3 regions of the Desulfotomaculum sp. OF05-3 genome follow, and region 1 is predicted to be linked to each of the others. Evidence: a T-box and tRNA genes for the amino acid it is inferred to sense, from the RefSeq annotation. Region 1 holds a T-box; the other regions hold tRNA genes.
The links. The T-box of region 1 lies ahead of leuS (leucine--tRNA ligase). A T-box ahead of a tRNA ligase gene usually reads a tRNA of that ligase, here a tRNA-Leu.
Positions count from the first base shown of each region.

Region 2: it has a tRNA-Leu gene. The T-box ahead of leuS (leucine--tRNA ligase) is inferred to sense a tRNA for this amino acid. The anticodon was not compared.
Region 3: it has a tRNA-Leu gene. The T-box ahead of leuS (leucine--tRNA ligase) is inferred to sense a tRNA for this amino acid. The anticodon was not compared.

Region 1 covers NZ_QWGO01000013.1:54,001-59,890, reverse strand. Annotated here, with positions in the region: gene leuS (leucine--tRNA ligase) at 1-2,002, opposite strand, end outside; T-box leader at 2,179-2,451, opposite strand; gene DXA87_RS08880 (sulfite exporter TauE/SafE family protein) at 2,709-3,467, shown strand; gene DXA87_RS08870 (glycosyltransferase family 2 protein) at 3,811-4,830, opposite strand; gene arcC (carbamate kinase) at 5,376-5,890, shown strand, end outside.
Region 2 covers NZ_QWGO01000012.1:88,916-94,805, reverse strand. Annotated here, with positions in the region: gene polA (DNA polymerase I) at 1-1,299, opposite strand, end outside; gene DXA87_RS08540 (zf-HC2 domain-containing protein) at 1,339-1,686, opposite strand; tRNA gene DXA87_RS08535 (tRNA-Leu) at 1,777-1,859, opposite strand; gene DXA87_RS08530 (phosphoribosylaminoimidazolecarboxamide formyltransferase) at 1,933-3,111, opposite strand; gene DXA87_RS08525 (IMP cyclohydrolase) at 3,138-3,851, opposite strand; gene DXA87_RS08520 (hypothetical protein) at 4,157-5,020, shown strand; gene upp (uracil phosphoribosyltransferase) at 5,153-5,782, shown strand.
Region 3 covers NZ_QWGO01000017.1:50,159-56,048, reverse strand. Annotated here, with positions in the region: gene DXA87_RS10440 (bifunctional homocysteine S-methyltransferase/methylenetetrahydrofolate reductase) at 1-404, shown strand, start outside; gene DXA87_RS10435 (ATP-binding protein) at 568-1,824, shown strand; tRNA gene DXA87_RS10430 (tRNA-Leu) at 2,074-2,153, shown strand; gene DXA87_RS10425 (manganese efflux pump MntP family protein) at 2,373-2,936, shown strand; gene DXA87_RS10420 (VanW family protein) at 3,135-4,925, shown strand; gene DXA87_RS10415 (LysR family transcriptional regulator) at 5,003-5,890, shown strand, end outside.

The DNA of each region.
Region 1 (5,890 bases):
GGTTGAAACGTGTCTCGATATCGTAGACAAGCTTGTGGCGGAGCTTCACCATCTCCTTTGTCTCCTTGATATCCTTGTCCTTGCTGTCCATCACAAGATTGTAGAAACGATTTAAGAATCTGGCAACGCCCTCGATTCCTCTGTCGTCCCACTCGGCATCAAGCTCCGGCGGTCCAACGAAGAGCTCGTACATTCTCAACGCATCACAGCCGTAATCTCTTACGAGATCATCCGGGGAGACAACGTTTCCTTTGGACTTACTCATCTTGATACCGTTCTTACCGGTGATCATACCCTGATTGAACAGCTTCTTGAACGGCTCGTCAAAGTCTACCACTCCGATATCATATAAGAACTTCGTGTAGAATCTGGAGTACAGAAGGTGAAGGACAGCATGCTCAACACCGCCGATATACATATCTACCGGAAGGTACTTGTCTGCTTTCTCTTTGGATACGAGTTCCTGATCGTTCTTGTTGTCCACATAACGTAAGAAGTACCAGGAAGAACCGGCCCACTGCGGCATGGTGTTTGTCTCACGTTTTGCCGGTGCGCCGCAGCACGGGCATGTCGTGTTGACCCAGGAATCGATCGCCGCAAGCGGGGACTCACCGGTACCGGTCGGCTGATAGCTCTCAACCTCCGGAAGCTTTAACGGAAGCTGATCCTCCGGAACCGGAACATTTCCGCACTTCGGGCAGTGAACGATCGGGATCGGCTCGCCCCAGTAACGCTGACGGGAGAATACCCAGTCACGGAGCTTGTAGTTCACAGTCTTCTTACCGATACCCATCTTCTCGATGATGTGCGGAGCTTCTTTCTTTAATACGGAGGATTCCATGCCGTTCCACTCACCGGAGTTGATCATGGTTCCCTTCGCGTCTGTGTAAGCTTCTGTCATATTCTCAATCTCTTTGCCGTCCTGAGCGATGACCTGGATGATCGGGAGACCGAATTTCTTTGCGAATTCGAAGTCACGGTCATCATGGGCAGGTACGCACATGATAGCGCCGGTACCGTAATCAGCAAGTACATAGTCGGACAGCCAGATCGGAACCTCTTTTCCGTTTAACGGGTTGATTGCGTAGGAACCTGTAAATACGCCTGTCTTTTCCTTGCCCTGGAGACGGTCTACGTTGGACTTCATGGAAGCGTCGAAGATGTACTTCTCAACAGCCTCTCTCGTCTCATCCGTTGCAAGCTCTTTCGCAAGCTTATGCTCCGGGGAGAGTACCATGAAGGTTGCGCCGTGAAGCGTATCCGGTCTTGTCGTGTAGACAGTGATCTTCTCGTCGCGTCCCTTTACCGGGAACTCAACTTCTGCACCGTAGGATTTACCGATCCAGTCTGTCTGCATCTTTTTAACCTTCTCCGGCCAGTCAAGCTTGTCAAGATCATCCAGAAGACGGTCTGCGTATGCTGTGATCTTTAACATCCACTGACGGAGATTCTTCTTTGTAACCGGTGTGCCGCAGCGCTCGCAGCAGCCGTTTACAACTTCCTCGTTCGCGAGGCCTGTCTTACAGGACGGACACCAGTTGATCGGGAATTCCTTCTCATATGCGAGTCCTTTTTTGAACATCTGTACGAAGATCCACTGGGTCCATTTGTAGAAGGACGGATCTGTCGTGTTTACTTCCATATCCCAGTCATAGAGTGCTGCGATCTGGTTGATCTGGCGTTTGATATTTTTGATATTTGACGCTGTGGAGATCGCCGGATGAACCCCCATCTTGATCGCGTAGTTCTCAGCCGGAAGGCCGAACGCGTCCCAGCCCATCGGGTGGATCACATATTTTCCCTTTAATAACTGATAACGGCTCCATACATCGGAGATTACATAACCTCTCCAGTGACCTACATGAAGTCCACTGCCGGACGGATACGGGAACATATCCAGACAGTAATACTTCTCTTTCTTTCCATCATTGACATTGATCGGATTCTTTTCCCAGTTCTCACGCCACTTGCTCTCAATGGCGGTGTGGTTGTACTGTGCCATGACGCTTTTCTCCTCCATTTCATATCGTTGAAGGCGGTGCAAAAATACGCTCCGCGGATTTCGCCTGCCGCCGCTGCATTTACCGGAATCCGGGAACTCCCAGACCCTGTTCGATTGCCTGACCGCTTTTCTGGTTTCTGGGCAACAAAAAAGTCCCTCTATCTCTATCATAATTTTATAGAGACGTGGGGGACTTAGATTCTCACGCGGTACCACTCTATTTCATACAGGGCTTCACCCGTATGCACTCATTTTCCGATAACGGCGGAAACCGGCAATGCCTATCTGAGGATATCCGCAGACAGCGTTTCGTTTTCCCGCTGCTCTGCCTGCTCTTTCAGCATGCTGCTCCGAGGCGAGTTCGGAAAGCTTCTGGACTCTGCCTCGCACCGCCCGGCAGTTCTCTGTACCCCGTCTTCTCTCTTACTGTTCCTCTTCGACGCATTTTAACTCAATAAATTTACCATAGAATCCCGGTTCTGTCAAGGTGTCTTGTACGGTTCAATTCTGCCAGAAATGCGTTCATCGCACCGACAGGCAGGCTGCAGTGTGCAGCGCAAAGAAGCGCTCCTGCCGGAAAACCGGTTGACTTTTTGAGAGTTCTTATATAGTATGGAAGGACAGGTCTCAACCTGAATTTTATCAGAAAAAGCGGCATTGCAGCATTTTTTCATCTGCCCGCCGCAAAAATACAAGGGGGATATCCATGGAATACATCCATAATCTGATCTGGCTCTGCCCGCTCCTCTTCATTGCGGGATTTATCGACTCTATCGCCGGAGGAGGCGGCCTGATCGCGCTTCCGGCTTATATGATGTGCGGAATGCCGATCTACTATGTTTACGGCTGCAACAAGTTCCAGTGCGCCTTCGGAAGCACCGTGGCGGCATGGAAATACTTTAAAAATGGCTGTCTCGACCTTAAGATCACACTGATCAGCGCAGTGACCTCGTTCCTCTGCTCCATGCTCGGAACAAGGATCATCTTTTACCTCAAAGAGGAACAGATCCGCTCGATGTTAATGGTACTGCTTCCACTCACCGCGGTCCTCGTGGTCTTTATGAAGAATGCCTGGAACTATACCGATACGAAAAAACCGCTGATTCTGCCGAATGTGCTCCGCGCCCTCTTTATCGGAATGACCATCGGCCTTTACGACAGCCTCTACGGACCAGGCGGCGGCACAATCGCCATGCTGCTCTTCACGTTTCTTTTAAAATATGATGTCCGCACTGCCTCCGGAAACGCGAAGCTCACGTTGATCGTTTCCAACTACACAGCGCTTCTCTCCTATATCCTTTCCGGAAATGTGTTCTACATGATCGCGATCCCGTGTGCCGTAAGCAACGTTCTCGGAAACTATATCGGTGCCGGCTTCGCCATCAAAAACGGCGCGAAGATCATCCGGCCGGTGATGATCTGCGTAGTGACGGTGCTGATCGTGAAAATTGTTCTTGGAAAGTAAAACAAGTGAAAACACGTTTCGCGAGTTTCCCCTTGTCATCGCAATAGTCGCCACGGTCTCACGCATGCGCGGACTTTGGATCGTTCTTCGCGTAAATTATACGAGCGTGCTTATTTTACATAGGCACGCTCGTGTACTATCATCAATTCAGCCGTATCTTTTTCCCCTCTGTTTCCTTCTTACCACACCGGAAACTACCTGCTCTTTCCGTACCGGTTTCCGTCCTCTGTCACAAACCAGCCGTCCGGAGTCCTGCGGTTTGCGTAGAGGATGCCTTTTGTTCCGTCCGGGATCGGGTTGAAGTAGTACCACTTTCCATTGATCTCGATCCATCTCCCGGCATTTAGTTAAATCCGAAAAACTTCTGCGCGATCTTATATCCCGCGATGGAGAGGGATCTTCCGCCTTTTCCCGGAAGGTTCATGCCCTGTCCCAGGAAGCCCCAGCGGAGTCGCAGATAGAGCGCCGGATTGGATTTTTTCAGTTCTTCCCACAACGCTTTTTTCTTTTCCATATTCTCCTCACTGCCGGACTTGATCGCAAGGATCGAGCAGACGACCATCATGATCTCCAGATAGCGGACCATATAGTGGCGGAGCTTCCGGTTCTGGATCTTTGTCACATCGTAGTAGCCAAGCATCAGCTTCGTCACACGGATCTGCTGATCGATCCTTCCGATCATGACCTGTTCGTTGACAGACTGGTCCGAGCGGCCGATAAAGTAGCGGTAGAAGTTCACATCAAGATAGTACATCGTATGTACATGCGGGAGCGGCTCGTAGACAAAGATATTGTCCACATAGAACGTGTGCTCCGGGAGTTCCAGCTTACAGTCCCTTAAGAGCTCGGTGCGGTAGATCACGGAATGCATCAGGATATACTGTCCTGCTACGAACACCTTCACATCGTTCCAGCTAAAGAGCTCATCTTTCGGAAGCGCTAACTTGTAGCTCATGACCTTCTTGTGTCTTGCGCCCTGTTTCTCATAGACAAAGTTTGTGATCAGCATATCGAGGGTGTCTTTTCCGTAGACGAAGCGGCGCAGGGTGTCAAGCACCTGTCTGTATGCCTGCTCATTGACCCAGTCATCACTGTCCACGACCTTGAAAAAGATTCCGGAAGCGGCCTTTAAACCGGCATTGACGGCAGCTCCGTGGCCGCCGTTCTCCTGATGGATCGCCTTGCAGATCCCCGGATATTCTTTCTCATAGCGGTCAGCGATCTCGGCCGTATTGTCTTTTGTGGAACCGTCGTCCACGATCAGGATCTCCACTTCATTTCCGCCCGGAAGCAGAGACTTGATACAATTTTCCATATACGCCGCTGAATTATAGCACGGAATTGCTATCGATAACAGCTTCAAAATTGTTTCCTCCTTACGTTCCCCAGATGGGAAGTTTTTCGTTACCGGCTGTGTGGAACACGGACGGCAGCGATTTTCGACTCAGTTGTTCTTATTTTAGCATAAATTATCTGAAAAAGCAAAAAATTATTTCTTTCGATTCTCTTTCATTCCGGTACAGAGGTTACTGTACACGCATGCGTGTACAGTAACGTGATTTTGCCGATGCTTCGCATTCCAAATCGGCAAAATCTGCTACCAGAAGTGTATCGTACGGAATTTTCAGTGCAGAAAATTCCTACCCGTGTACAGTAACGTACAGAGTACATTCGGCTGCTGCCACCGTGGTGTCATGCAAAATTTTCAGTTCGGAAAATTTTTATATGTGTCAAACCATAAAACTTTGAGTTTTTTCTTCCCTAATTCCTCAATATATGGTAAAATATCTGAAAATACGTGGGCGCAGACCGTTTTGTACCGGTCCGCGGAGAAAACTTATCCGCGGCTCCCCTTTAAGCAGATCTGCCCCAACGATATCGGTATGTAATAGAAATGAGGGATTCGATATGGCAAAGAAAAGACTTGTTTTAGCACTTGGACATGACGCTCTCGGAACGAACCTTCCGGAGCAGAAGACAGCCGTTACAAAAACAGCGAAAGCCATCGCTGATTTTATTCAGGACGGCTGGCAGGTTGTGATCACCCACGGAAATACTCCGCAGCTCGGTATGATCCACACCGCGTTAAATGAATTTGCGAAAAATCATGAAGGTTACACTCCGGCTCCGATGTCCGTCTGCTCCGCAATGAGCCAGGGATATATCGGCTACGATCTCCAGAACGCTCTCCGCTCCGAGCTTATCAAACGTGGCATTTACAAGGCTGTATCTACGATCTTAACACAGGTTACAGTTGACCCGTACGATGAGTCCTCCTACACTCCGCTGAAGGTGGTTGGACGTGTGATGAACGCCGAGGAGGCAAAAGAGGAAGAGGCAAAGGGTAACTTCGTTGTGAAGGAAGGCGACGGCTACCGCCGTATCGTTGCGGCTCCGAAGCCGGTCGCAATCGTTGAGATCGA
Region 2 (5,890 bases), on a different contig from region 1:
CATCTTTTTGATCAGGTCTGTCTTTGACGGGACCGTCATGCCGAGAACATCCCTCGCAATGTCATCGTACCCATAGGTGTCCTTTAACGGATTTAAAAGGTACGCCGCGACACCCGCATCGTAAACGGTATCCCCGTAGGAAAGCTTCGCAAACGGCAAAGAATGCTTGAGATCCAGCACCCAGGCATGACCTGTGCGGCAGAGCTCTTCGTACTTTCCGGCGATATAGCTCTCCGTCATAAAACCTCCGACCAGGAAAATATAGCTTCCAGTCTCCTCAAAGCTTAAAGCGAGAGCTGTCACGGAGCCGTTCTCCGCCAGAAGCTCCATGCCGATGCGCTCTTCTTTTTTTGCCTTTTCAAAGAGCGCGTCCGCCTCTGAGAAATCTTCCACGAGGACAAACTGCTTCTCCGGTCCGCTCTCATTCCTGATCCCCTCGCCGAATCTCGCTGCGATGGACTTGAACTCCAGACGCTTCATGTATTCGTAAGCTTCCGGCGTGTAGAGATTCTCTAACTTCGCGTCCGCCATGGAAAACTCAATGGGGGCATCGACACAGATCCTTGCAAGCTTCAGGGAAAGCTCCGCAAGATCTCTGTGCTCCTCCAGCGCCTTTTTCGCGCGGGGCGGTTTCACCTCGTCGAGATGGGTATAGATGTTTTCCAGATTTTGATACTGCACAATGAGGCTTGTCGCCGTCTTCTCACCAATGGACGGAACCCCCGGGATATTGTCAGACTGGTCGCCCATCAGGGCCTTCACCTCGATAAACTGCTCCGGTGTTACCTGGTACTCCCGGATCACGTCCTCCGGGTAATAGTTGTGTACTTCTGTGGTTCCACGGCTTGTCTTCGTAAGACAGATCCGGATATGGGTGTCGGAAAGCTGTAAAAGATCCCGGTCTCCGGAGAGGATCGTCACCTCATATCCGTCTTTCTGCTCACGTTTCGCGATGGTTCCAAGGATATCGTCCGCCTCATATCCCTCTTTTGTGAGGATCGGAACACCCATGGCCGTCAGAACTTCCTTCATAAGCGGTACCTGCTCGTGAAGCTCCTCCGGCATCGGTTTTCTTGTTCCCTTGTAGGCGTCGAACATCTTATGTCGGAAGGTCGGCGCTTTTAAGTCAAAGGCCACCGCCAGGTAGTCCGCTTTCTCCTCATCGAGAACCTTGAATAAGATATTTAAAAAACCATAGACCGCGTTCGTGTGGAGACCTTCCGAGTTTGTCAGGTTCGGCACTCCGTAGAACGCGCGGTTTAAGATGCTATGACCGTCGATCAGTACAAGTTTTTCCATGTTCACTCCTTTTTCACGATAATATTTATAAGCTTCCTATTACAGAAATCCCATTGTTTTCCAGATCCGAAGCTGCAAAAGGATCATGGAGACTAACGCCATTCCACCCAGGGTCGTGACCGCATAGGCCGTGATCTGAAATATAGAGATATGGCGCAGGGTCCGGTAGGATTCCGCCACCTTCCGTTTCAAATCTCCGACGATGTCGTATGTTCCATCTGCCTCATCCAGCTTTTTTAAACCCACATCCACCATATAGTGGATCTCCAGTTCTTCCCTGCAGTTCTCACACGTCTTGATATGGTCCAGGAAATCTTCCAGCTCCGTCGGGGACAACTCATCCTTCATATACGGAACTACCATTTTTTCTGCTTCCACACAGGTCATGGAACACACTCCTTTCAGCTTTAATCTTAAGAAGCCCGCATAAATGCAAAAAGACACGACCATCTAATGAGAGTCATGTCTTTTCGTTTCTGCCGGCGGCCGGACTTGAACCGGCACGAAGTTACCCCCGTCAGATTTTGAGTCTGATGCGTCTGCCATTCCGCCACGCCGGCATATCTTCGCGGCTGTGTATTTCAACAGCCGCATATAAGTTTAGCATAATAATATCGAAATTGCAAGTTGTTTTTAGTGGTGGAACAGACGAATTCCGGTGAATGCCATCGCCATTCCGTATTTGTTGCACACATCGATCACGTTGTCGTCACGGACAGATCCACCCGGCTGTGCAATATACTTTACGCCGCTCTTGTGGGCACGTTCGATATTGTCGCCGAACGGGAAGAAGGCGTCAGAGCCGAGGGCCACATCCTGCATCTTGTCGAGCCATGCGCGTTTTTCCTCTTTTGTGAATACCGGCGGTTTTTCGGTGAATACTTTCTGCCACTCACCGTCTGCGAGAACATCCATATACTCGTCCCCGATATAAACGTCAATGGCGTTGTCGCGGTCCGCACGTTTGATCTTGTCGATAAACGGAAGGTTTAATACCTGCGGAGCCTGACGGAGAAACCAGTTGTCTGCCTTCTGACCTGCAAGACGTGTACAGTGGACACGGGACTGCTGGCCTGCGCCGATACCGATGGCCTGTCCTCCCTTCACATAGCATACGGAGTTGGACTGGGTGTACTTTAAGGTGATCAGGGAGATCATAAGGTCGATCTTTGCGGAATCCGGGATCTCCTTGTTCTCTGTCACAACGTTCGATAAGAGATCCTTATCGATCTTTAAGTTATTTCTTCCCTGCTCAAAGGTCACGCCGAATACCTGTTTGTGCTCGATCGGTGCCGGAACGTAGGACGGATCGATCTGGATCACATTGTATTTGCCGTTCTTTTTCTGTTTTAAGATCTCAAGAGCTTCCGGTTCATATCCCGGAGCGATCACGCCGTCGGATACCTCGCGCTTGATAAGCTTTGCGGTGTCAACATCGCAGACATCGGAAAGGGAAATAAAATCGCCGAAGGAAGACATACGGTCTGCTCCTCTTGCTCTCGCGTAAGCACTTGCAAGCGGGGAAAGCTCACCGAGATCGTCCACCCAGTAGATCTTTCTTAAAACTTCATCCATCGGAAGACCTACTGCGGCACCTGCCGGGGAGACATGCTTGAAGGAAGTCGCTGCCGGAAGACCTGTCGCTTCCTTTAATTCCTTAACGAGCTGCCAGCCGTTCAACGCGTCGAGAAGGTTGATGTAGCCCGGCTTTCCGTTTAAGACTGTGATCGGAAGATCACTTCCGTCTTCCATGTATACACGGGACGGTTTCTGGTTCGGGTTGCATCCGTATTTTAATTCCATTTCATTCATGATTTGCTTTTCTCCTTTTGATACGACTAGTGATTTTTATTTACGATTCTTGTCTCGTACTTTCCTGTCTCGATATCGATGAATCTTACAAAGAGGGATACCTTGTTGTCCTCATTCAGGCTCTCCCATACATTCTTTGTGAAGCTGTCGATATCGCCCTCAATGGCAATGCGTTTCGGCTCACCCTCAAAGCTCGGAAGCGGATTTCCGTCGTTCATGTAAGTGTGGATGAAACGTCCCTCACCGCTTAATGGCTTCTCATATGCGTATGTAAAGCGGCTGCAGCTCTCCGGGTTTCCATCACTGCTCTTTAAGATGGACATCGCAAAATTGTAGTTCCCGTTCTCAATGTGCATGATTCCGGAGATACGCGGAGTGTAGTTCGGGCCGTCCGGCTCAAACTCGCGGCAGCGCAGGGACTGCTCGAAGGTCTGCTGGCGGTCCATTCCGGCGTAGATCGTATCTGTCTGGTCGCCGTTTGTCACGATGGTCTTATTTCCGAGAACGCGCACCGGGGCGTAGATGATAAGGCTCGGGTCCTCTAATTTTGACGGATCAAACGCCTGAGTACGGATTCCTTCACCATCCTCTACAAAGACACGGTTGCGGCTGTTGCTGCTTCTTCCCATAATAAAATATGCGGTCACGGCTGTCTTTCCATCGGCTGATTTTCCGATCACGATTCCTCTTCCCGGATAAGAATTGTTTTTTAACTCCTCTGAAAGTGATAATAACTTCATGGAAGTACTCCTCCTGTTTTCGTATAAGATCACCGGAATTTGTACCGGCGACGGGTTTTAATTTTATGATAACATACTTCCTGCAGATTGAGTATTTAAAATTACTTATCAACGATCCCGGCGTTTCCTTATGAAATGCTTTCATTTATTTAACAAAATTGTAATGTGGCGTTCATGTACAAGAGGCAGGTTTTCATGGTATAATATAACTGTCTTAGAAAGATAAACCTGGTACCGGACAGGCTTTCTTCCATTCGCCTATTCCGATGCCGCATTAAAATACGATAAAAGGAGCTGATCTTCTTATGAGAAAAAATCTTTATAAATTTGCCGCTTTGACAATGTTTGCCGCATTATCCATCACCGCATGCAAAAAACACGAGGCTGTGGACATCTCTGGAATTCATACGTCCGCTGCGGAGACCATGGTGGAAACTACTTCCAATGAAACAAAGGCTGATCCGGCAGCAGACAATTCAAAAAGTGACTCCTCAAAAACGGATGCTTCAAAAGCCGGATCTTCTGAGGTCGAGACGCAAAAGGATTCCAACGCCTCCGACGCGTTAAGCGTGAAATCGAAGATCGCGACCGAAAAGACCGGAAAGGTCTCCATCGAATACCCGATCCTCTCCAATCTCCGTGATGCATCCATGACCCAGGCCGTCAATGAGCTTTTAAAGAAAGAGGCGACCTCGATCATCACTGCCTGGGAACTGGACACCGAAAAGGATGAGGTTTCCATCAACTGTGATCTGGTATCCCTCGATAAAAACAAGGCGGTATTTACATTCCACGGAATGGTAAACGTTGCAGAAACAGCCCATCCGTCAAATGTGCGCTATGCCGTCTCTGTGAACTTAAATACAGGATCACCGATCGGTCTGACTGCGTATGCAGATGCGGATTCCATCGCGGAATACCTTTCTTCCGATGACATTGTGGTGGTAGAACCGGCGGATATAGCAGCTGAAGTAAAGGATTCCATCAAGTCCAGCGGAAAGGACCTCTGGCAGACGGTGTTTGCAGAATGTGATTTTACTTCCGTAAAGGACGGGACATTCCCGCAGGCGTTTTCCTACGAAAAGGACGGAGATATCTACCTGATCGTTCCGGTGAGCCATGCGGCGGGTGATTATGCCCTTGTAAAATATTCACCGGAAACAAAATAACAATAGACGCATCCGAGAAACGATCCGGTTGATTTCTATCCTGCATTTTGGTATGATAAAGGGAAGGAAAAAACATGATCCGCCAATCGGTCTATAGGCTTTGGCGGACCACAGAAAGGCTGGTATCTATTAATGGAAAATGTAACGTATATCGATCACCCGCTGGTTCAGCACAAGATCTCCATGTTAAGAAAGAAGACCACAGGAACGAATGAGTTCCGTACTCTTGTAGAGGAGATTGCAACTCTGATGGGCTATGAGGCGCTCCGCGATCTCCCGCTGGAGGACGTTGAGGTCGAGACTCCGATCGAGACATGTATGACCCCGATGCTTGCAGGCAAGAAATTAGCCATCGTTCCGATCCTGCGCGCAGGTCTCGGAATGGTAAACGGTGTTCTCTCCCTCGTTCCGTCTGCGAAGATCGGCCACATTGGTCTCTACCGTGACGAGGAGACTCACGAGCCTCATGAATATTTCTGCAAGCTTCCGAACCCGATCGAGCAGAGAACCATCGTTGTCACAGACCCGATGCTCGCTACCGGCGGTTCCGCAGTTGCAGCTATTGATTTCATCAAGCAGCACGGCGGAAAGCATATCAAATTTATGTGCATCATCGCTGCCCCGGAAGGTGTAAAAAGACTCCACAAGGCACATCCGGATGTACAAATCTATGTCGGACACCTTGACCGTGAATTAAACGAGAACGCATATATCTGCCCGGGTCTCGGAGATGCCGGTGACCGTATTTTTGGAACGAAATGATTTAAGAGTATAGGTTCCCATACTAAAAATAAAACCACGATATTTGTTAAAACTCAACATATGAGTTTCTAGATAAATATCGTGGTTCTTTTAGTTTAATAATTGCAT
Region 3 (5,890 bases), on a different contig from region 1:
CCATCAACCAGGGAAGAAAGAACTTGGATGTGGAGATTGGACGTGTGAAGAAAAAGATGGAAGAGGGCGCGGAGTTCTTCCTGACCCAGCCGGTATTCACGAAGGAGGACGCGGCGAGACTGCGCCGGATCAAGGAGGAGACGGGCGCGACAATCCTCTGCGGGATCATGCCGCTGATCAGCAGAAAAAATGCCATGTTCATGAAAAATGAGATCGCAGGCGTCAACGTGACGGACGAGATCGTTGCCAGATACCCGGAGAAAGCGAACCGCAAGGAAGGCGAGGCAGCGGGAATCCAGCTCGCGAAGGAAGTCATGAAGATGGTGGAAGATTTTGCGGACGGATATTACTTCTCATTCCCGTTCAATAGAGTCTATATGCTGCAGGACATCATGGGAAAATAAAGAACTGCAAAGATACAGATTGACAGCTTTTTTTCCTTATGTTATCATGTCAACCGTTGTATAAAATCGGAAACTCCTTGAAAATACAGGGATTTTCTTCCTATAGAAACAGTGACGGCACCCCGGCACCCGGAGACGGCCGTAAACGGAGAATAGAAAAAGAATGATTAAAACGATTACAGCCGCAGAGCTGATCAATGGAAGAACCTTTGACCGGACGATCATTGACATCCGTCCGGCGGAGGAATACAAAAAGGGGTCCATGGACGCCGCCTTAAATATCCCGGAGGACAAGCTGGTGGAATATCTGGAGAATCCGGAAGAGGCGGATCTGGAATCCGGCACCATCGGCGATGGAAAAGCCTGGGAAGAGGGCGTGAATGTGGGAAAGCTTCTCGCGGCGATCCCGAAGGACAAGCCGGTATGGGTACTCTGTCACACCGGAAATAAGAGTCTTTACGTTGCAGAGCTTATGAGCGATGCGGGCTTTGATGCCGGAAGCGTGGAGGGCGGATACCGTTCCTTCCTGCGCCTGTCCTTATCCATGATGGTCATGAACGAGGAAGAGGTCACGGAGCGGACGAAAGCCATCGAGCGCAGCATCATCACGAAATACCGCAAGTCCATCTGGAGACGGTTCACAAAGGGAGTCCATGACTACGAGTTAATTAAGGAAGGCGATAAGATCGCGGTCTGCATTTCCGGCGGAAAAGACTCGATGCTGATGGCGAAGCTTTTACAGGAGCTGCAGCTTCACGGCAAGGTAAAATTCGACCTCGTATTCCTTGTGATGAATCCGGGCTACAACGAGGACAACTGGAATATCATCTTAAACAACGCGAAGCTTCTCGGCATCCCGATCAATGTGTTTGAGAGCGATATCTTCAATATTGTCGCTGACGTGGATAAGAGTCCGTGCTATCTCTGTGCGAGAATGCGCCGCGGTTACCTTTACTCCCACGCGAAGGAGCTTGGCTGCAATAAGATCGCATTGGGGCATCATTTCGATGACGTGATCGAGACGACGCTCATGGGCATGCTGTACAGCGGAAAAGTCGAGACGATGATGCCGAAGCTCCACAGCAAGAACTTCGAGGGCATGGAGCTGATCCGCCCGATGTACATGGTCCGCGAGGCGGACATCAAGGCCTGGAGGGATTACAACAACCTTCACTTTATTCAGTGCGCCTGCCGCTTCACCGAGCGCTGCGCGACATGCGGCGGCGAAAAGGGATCGAAGCGCGACGAGATGAAGGAGCTGATCGCGGAGCTCAGGAAGCGCTGCGATACCATCGACATGAACATTTTCAACAGTGTCCACAATATTAATTTAAAAACGGTCATCGGCTATCACAAGGGAGACTGGACGTATAATTTCCTGGATGACTACGATGAGGAAGAGAAGAAAATGCCGCGGTAGATAAGGATATTTTAGGGCGTCAGTCGGTGGAAAGTTACTTTTCATGGGTAGGAATTTTCTGAACTGAAAATTCCGTATGATACCGTTATGACCGCGGATTTTGCCGGTTCGGAATGCGAAGCATCGGCAAAATCCTGTTACAGTGCCCGTGTACTGTAACTCTGTGGGAATCCTGTGCGGAAAATAAAACAAAAGCGTAATTGACAATTCTTTTTAAACACGCTATAATGAGATTCTATCGGAGATCATGCGGATGTGGCGGAACTGGCAGACGCACCAGCCTTAGGAGCTGGCGGGCAACCGTGGGGGTTCAAATCCCTTCATCCGCATTCTTCTTTAGGATCACGAATCGAATAACTACCAGAATAAGGGAGTAGTCGGCGCCGCTGGCGCAGTAAGGCCAACATACTGGAAATGATCCTGGTTTTACTTTAAATGATGAGACTTATCTGTCGGGAAAAGACAGAGAGGGTCTCTTTTTTTATGCATTTGCGAGCCTCTCACTGGTGGGAAAATCAACAAGAAATAAAATTTGGAGGAAATGATCTATGGGACTTCTGGAATTGTTTATTCTGGCAGTAGGGCTGTCGATGGACGCCTTCGCGGTGTCTGTCTGTAAGGGCTTGTCGGTAAAAAAGATGGAACCGAAGCACGCGCTGATCTGCGGTGCATATTTTGGCGGATTCCAGGCTCTGATGCCGACGATCGGCTACCTTCTCGGAAGCCAGTTTGAGTCCATGATCACACAGATCGACCACTGGATCGCCTTTGTGCTTCTCGGGATCATTGGATCAAGCATGATCAAAGAATCCAGAGAGGATGAAGAGGAAGAGGTCAGCGCGAGCTTTGATGTGAAAACCATGCTGGCGCTGGCGGTTGCGACGAGTATCGATGCCCTCGCCGTGGGAGTCACCTTCGCATTTCTCCATGTAAATATCGTCTGGGCGGTGACCTTTATCGGCTGTACGACCTTTGTTTTGTCGGCAATCGGGGTAAAGGCCGGTAATGTATTTGGGATGAAATATAAGTCGAGGGCGGAGCTGGCCGGCGGCGTGATCCTGATACTCATGGGAGTTAAGATCCTGCTGGAGCATCTGGGATTTTTAGGCTGATATGAGATACAAATAGACCTCCTGGATTCTTGACAATGGTTTGGCAGACCGATATAATGAGTGAGTATCTGAGAAGCGTACAGCAGTGTACGACGAACATTGTATACATCAGGGTTCAGCGTCATTTGATGCGGACCCTGTAACTATGTTGACATAAGCATGGAAAACGATTCTAATTTTCCGGAAAGTTGAAGAAATATGGAAAAGAGAAACACAAACAGACAGAGAGAACATCGGGACGAGTACCGCCAGCATTCCCCGGCGTGGATCCGGGCACAGCGCAGGAAGAGAAAGCGCATTATGAGACGGCGGATCATGATCGGCAGTGCGGTGATCTGCGTCGTGCTGATCGCGGGCGTGATCCGGATCTTTTCCGGCGGAAAGAGCCACGGAAAAGAGACGGAGGCCAGTGCCATCGAGGAATCCACATTCCAGGCCTCCGATATCAGTGTAAATGGAATTTCCTTAAAGGGAATGACGAGAAGTGAGGCGAAGGCCGCTATTGAAAAAGAATATCCGTGGAAGGTGACGATCACCTACAACGGGGAGAGTATCGACGCGGAGAACCTGATCGACACTGATCTTGACGCGTTTTTAGATGGAATCTGCACGGGAAAGGCAGAGGGAGAGTACACCTTCGCGGTTGAAGACTCCGAGGATCTGCAGTCCGCTGCGGCAGAGGCAGCGGCGGACGCGGCGGCGAAGTGGGATGTGAAGGCAAAGAACGGCTCTATCTCAGAGTATGACGCTGCGACGGATAAGTTCCTGTTTGCGGACGGAGCTCCGGGCAAGGCGGTGAACCAGGAGAAGCTTATAAAGGACCTCGTGGAGGCTGCGACAAGCGGAAACTATGACGCCGTGATCCAGGCTGAGGTCAATGAGAGCCAGCCGGAGCTTTCTGCAGCGAACGCGAAGGAGCAGTATAAGACTCTTTCCACGTTTACGACGGAGACTACCGCCAACGAGAAGAGAAATACGAACGTAAAGCTCGCGGCCAGGGCTATCAACGGAACCATCGTGCAGCCGGGTGAGGAATTTTCCTTTAATAAGGTCGTGGGACAGCGCACGGCGGAAAAGGGATATCAGGAAGCGGCTGCTTACAGTGGAGGCGAGGTCGTACAGGAACCGGGCGGTGGTGTATGCCAGGTATCTTCGACGATGTACCGTGTGGCATTCCAGTCCGGAATGCAGATCACATTCCGAAGATCCCATACCTTTGAGCCGAACTACGTAACTCCGGGACAGGATGCGGCGATCAGCTGGGATATTCCGGATTTCCGGTTTATCAATACATCAAAGGCGGCGATCGGTATCCGCGCGAACTACAGCAACCGGAAGATGACAGTCTCCTTCTACGGAGTACCGGTTCTGGAAGATGGAATCACCTGGAGTCTGGAGTCTGAGAAGACGGATGAGCTTCCGCCGCCGGAGCCGACTTATGTGGAGGATCCGACACTGGATCCGGGTACTGAGGTGACACAGAAGGCGGCGACGAACGGCAGCCGCTGGGTTACCTATAAGATCGTTTCAAAGAACGGAACTGTTGTCGAGAAGACAGAAGATCACGCGAAGACCTACAAGGGACACGCAGCTGTGATCCGCAGAAATACGGGAACCGTGAAGGTTTCACCGGATGAGACGACGGCCGTTGAGTCCACGTCCGCGGCAGCTGTAGACGGAATGCCGGACGGATACGTTCCGGGAGAGAGCGTCGCGCCGGAGAGCTCTGCTGCCGCGACAACCGCAGCCGGTTCTTCCGGCGCATCGACAACAGCGGCGTCCACCGGTGGATCTGAGACAAAGGGCACACACAGTGAGACAACGGCTGCATCGACGACAGCGGCAGCGACTGAGGCAGCGACGACGGCTGCACTGGTGACAGAAGCAACGACGGCGGCCGCGCCAAAGGGCCCGGGTGAGGAAACAACCGCGGCTGCGCCGACGGAAGCCATTGGAAATATTGCAGGATTTCCGGGAGATGGGAACTAGGGAAATCTTTGTGCGCATTGGCAATGGCACTGGCAGATACAGGAAACCACCAGATAGAAACAAGGGGTGAATGCGACATGTTCAGCAGGCGCGAATATGAATATGTGATGGAGATCGCCAAAGAGGGTAGCTTTTCGAAGGCAGCCCAGAGGCTTTATGTGTCCCAGCCGGCGCTCAGCGGCGCAATCAAAAAGCTGGAAAAGGATCTTTACGGGATCCTGCTTTTTGACCGTGCCGTCACGCCGGTGGCATTGACACCGGCAGGGCAGTATTACCTTGAGCAGGCGAGAAAGATCTATGAGCTGAGGAACGAGGTCGAACAGCACTTTGCGGATCTTGCCGGAATCCGGACGGGAATCATCAATATTGGAACTTCCGGATATTTCTGCGCCTATCTTCTCCCGGATATCATCCGTGGCTACTACCGGCTCAATCCGAAATGCAGGATCAATGTGACGGAGACGGATGCCTCCGGCATGGACGCAGGTCTCCGTTCCGGACAGTTCAATATCACGATCGATGTCGAGGTGCTGGATCCGGAAATGTTTGAGAGTGTGACACTGGGATATGAGTATATGGTAATGGCTGTTCCGGCCTCCTTTGAGGTCAATGACAGAATGAAACAATATCAGATCTCGAGAGAGGCGATCTTAAACAGAAGTTTTCTGGATGATTCGGTACCGGCTGTTGATCTTTCCCTTGTCGCGAAGGAACCGTTTTTGATGCTCAAAAAACATCACGATGCCTATCGCAGGAGTATGGATATCTGTGCGCATTCGGGATTTGAGCCAAACGTCGTGATGTCCTTCGATCAGCTTCAGACAGCCTATAACGTGGCGAGAAGTGGACAGACCGGTATTATTTTCTTCCGGGATGGGCTTTTAAAATACACGGAGAATACCGAAAAGCTGTGTTATTATAAGCTCGGGGATCCTCTGGCGAAGAGGGCAATTCTGCTGACAATG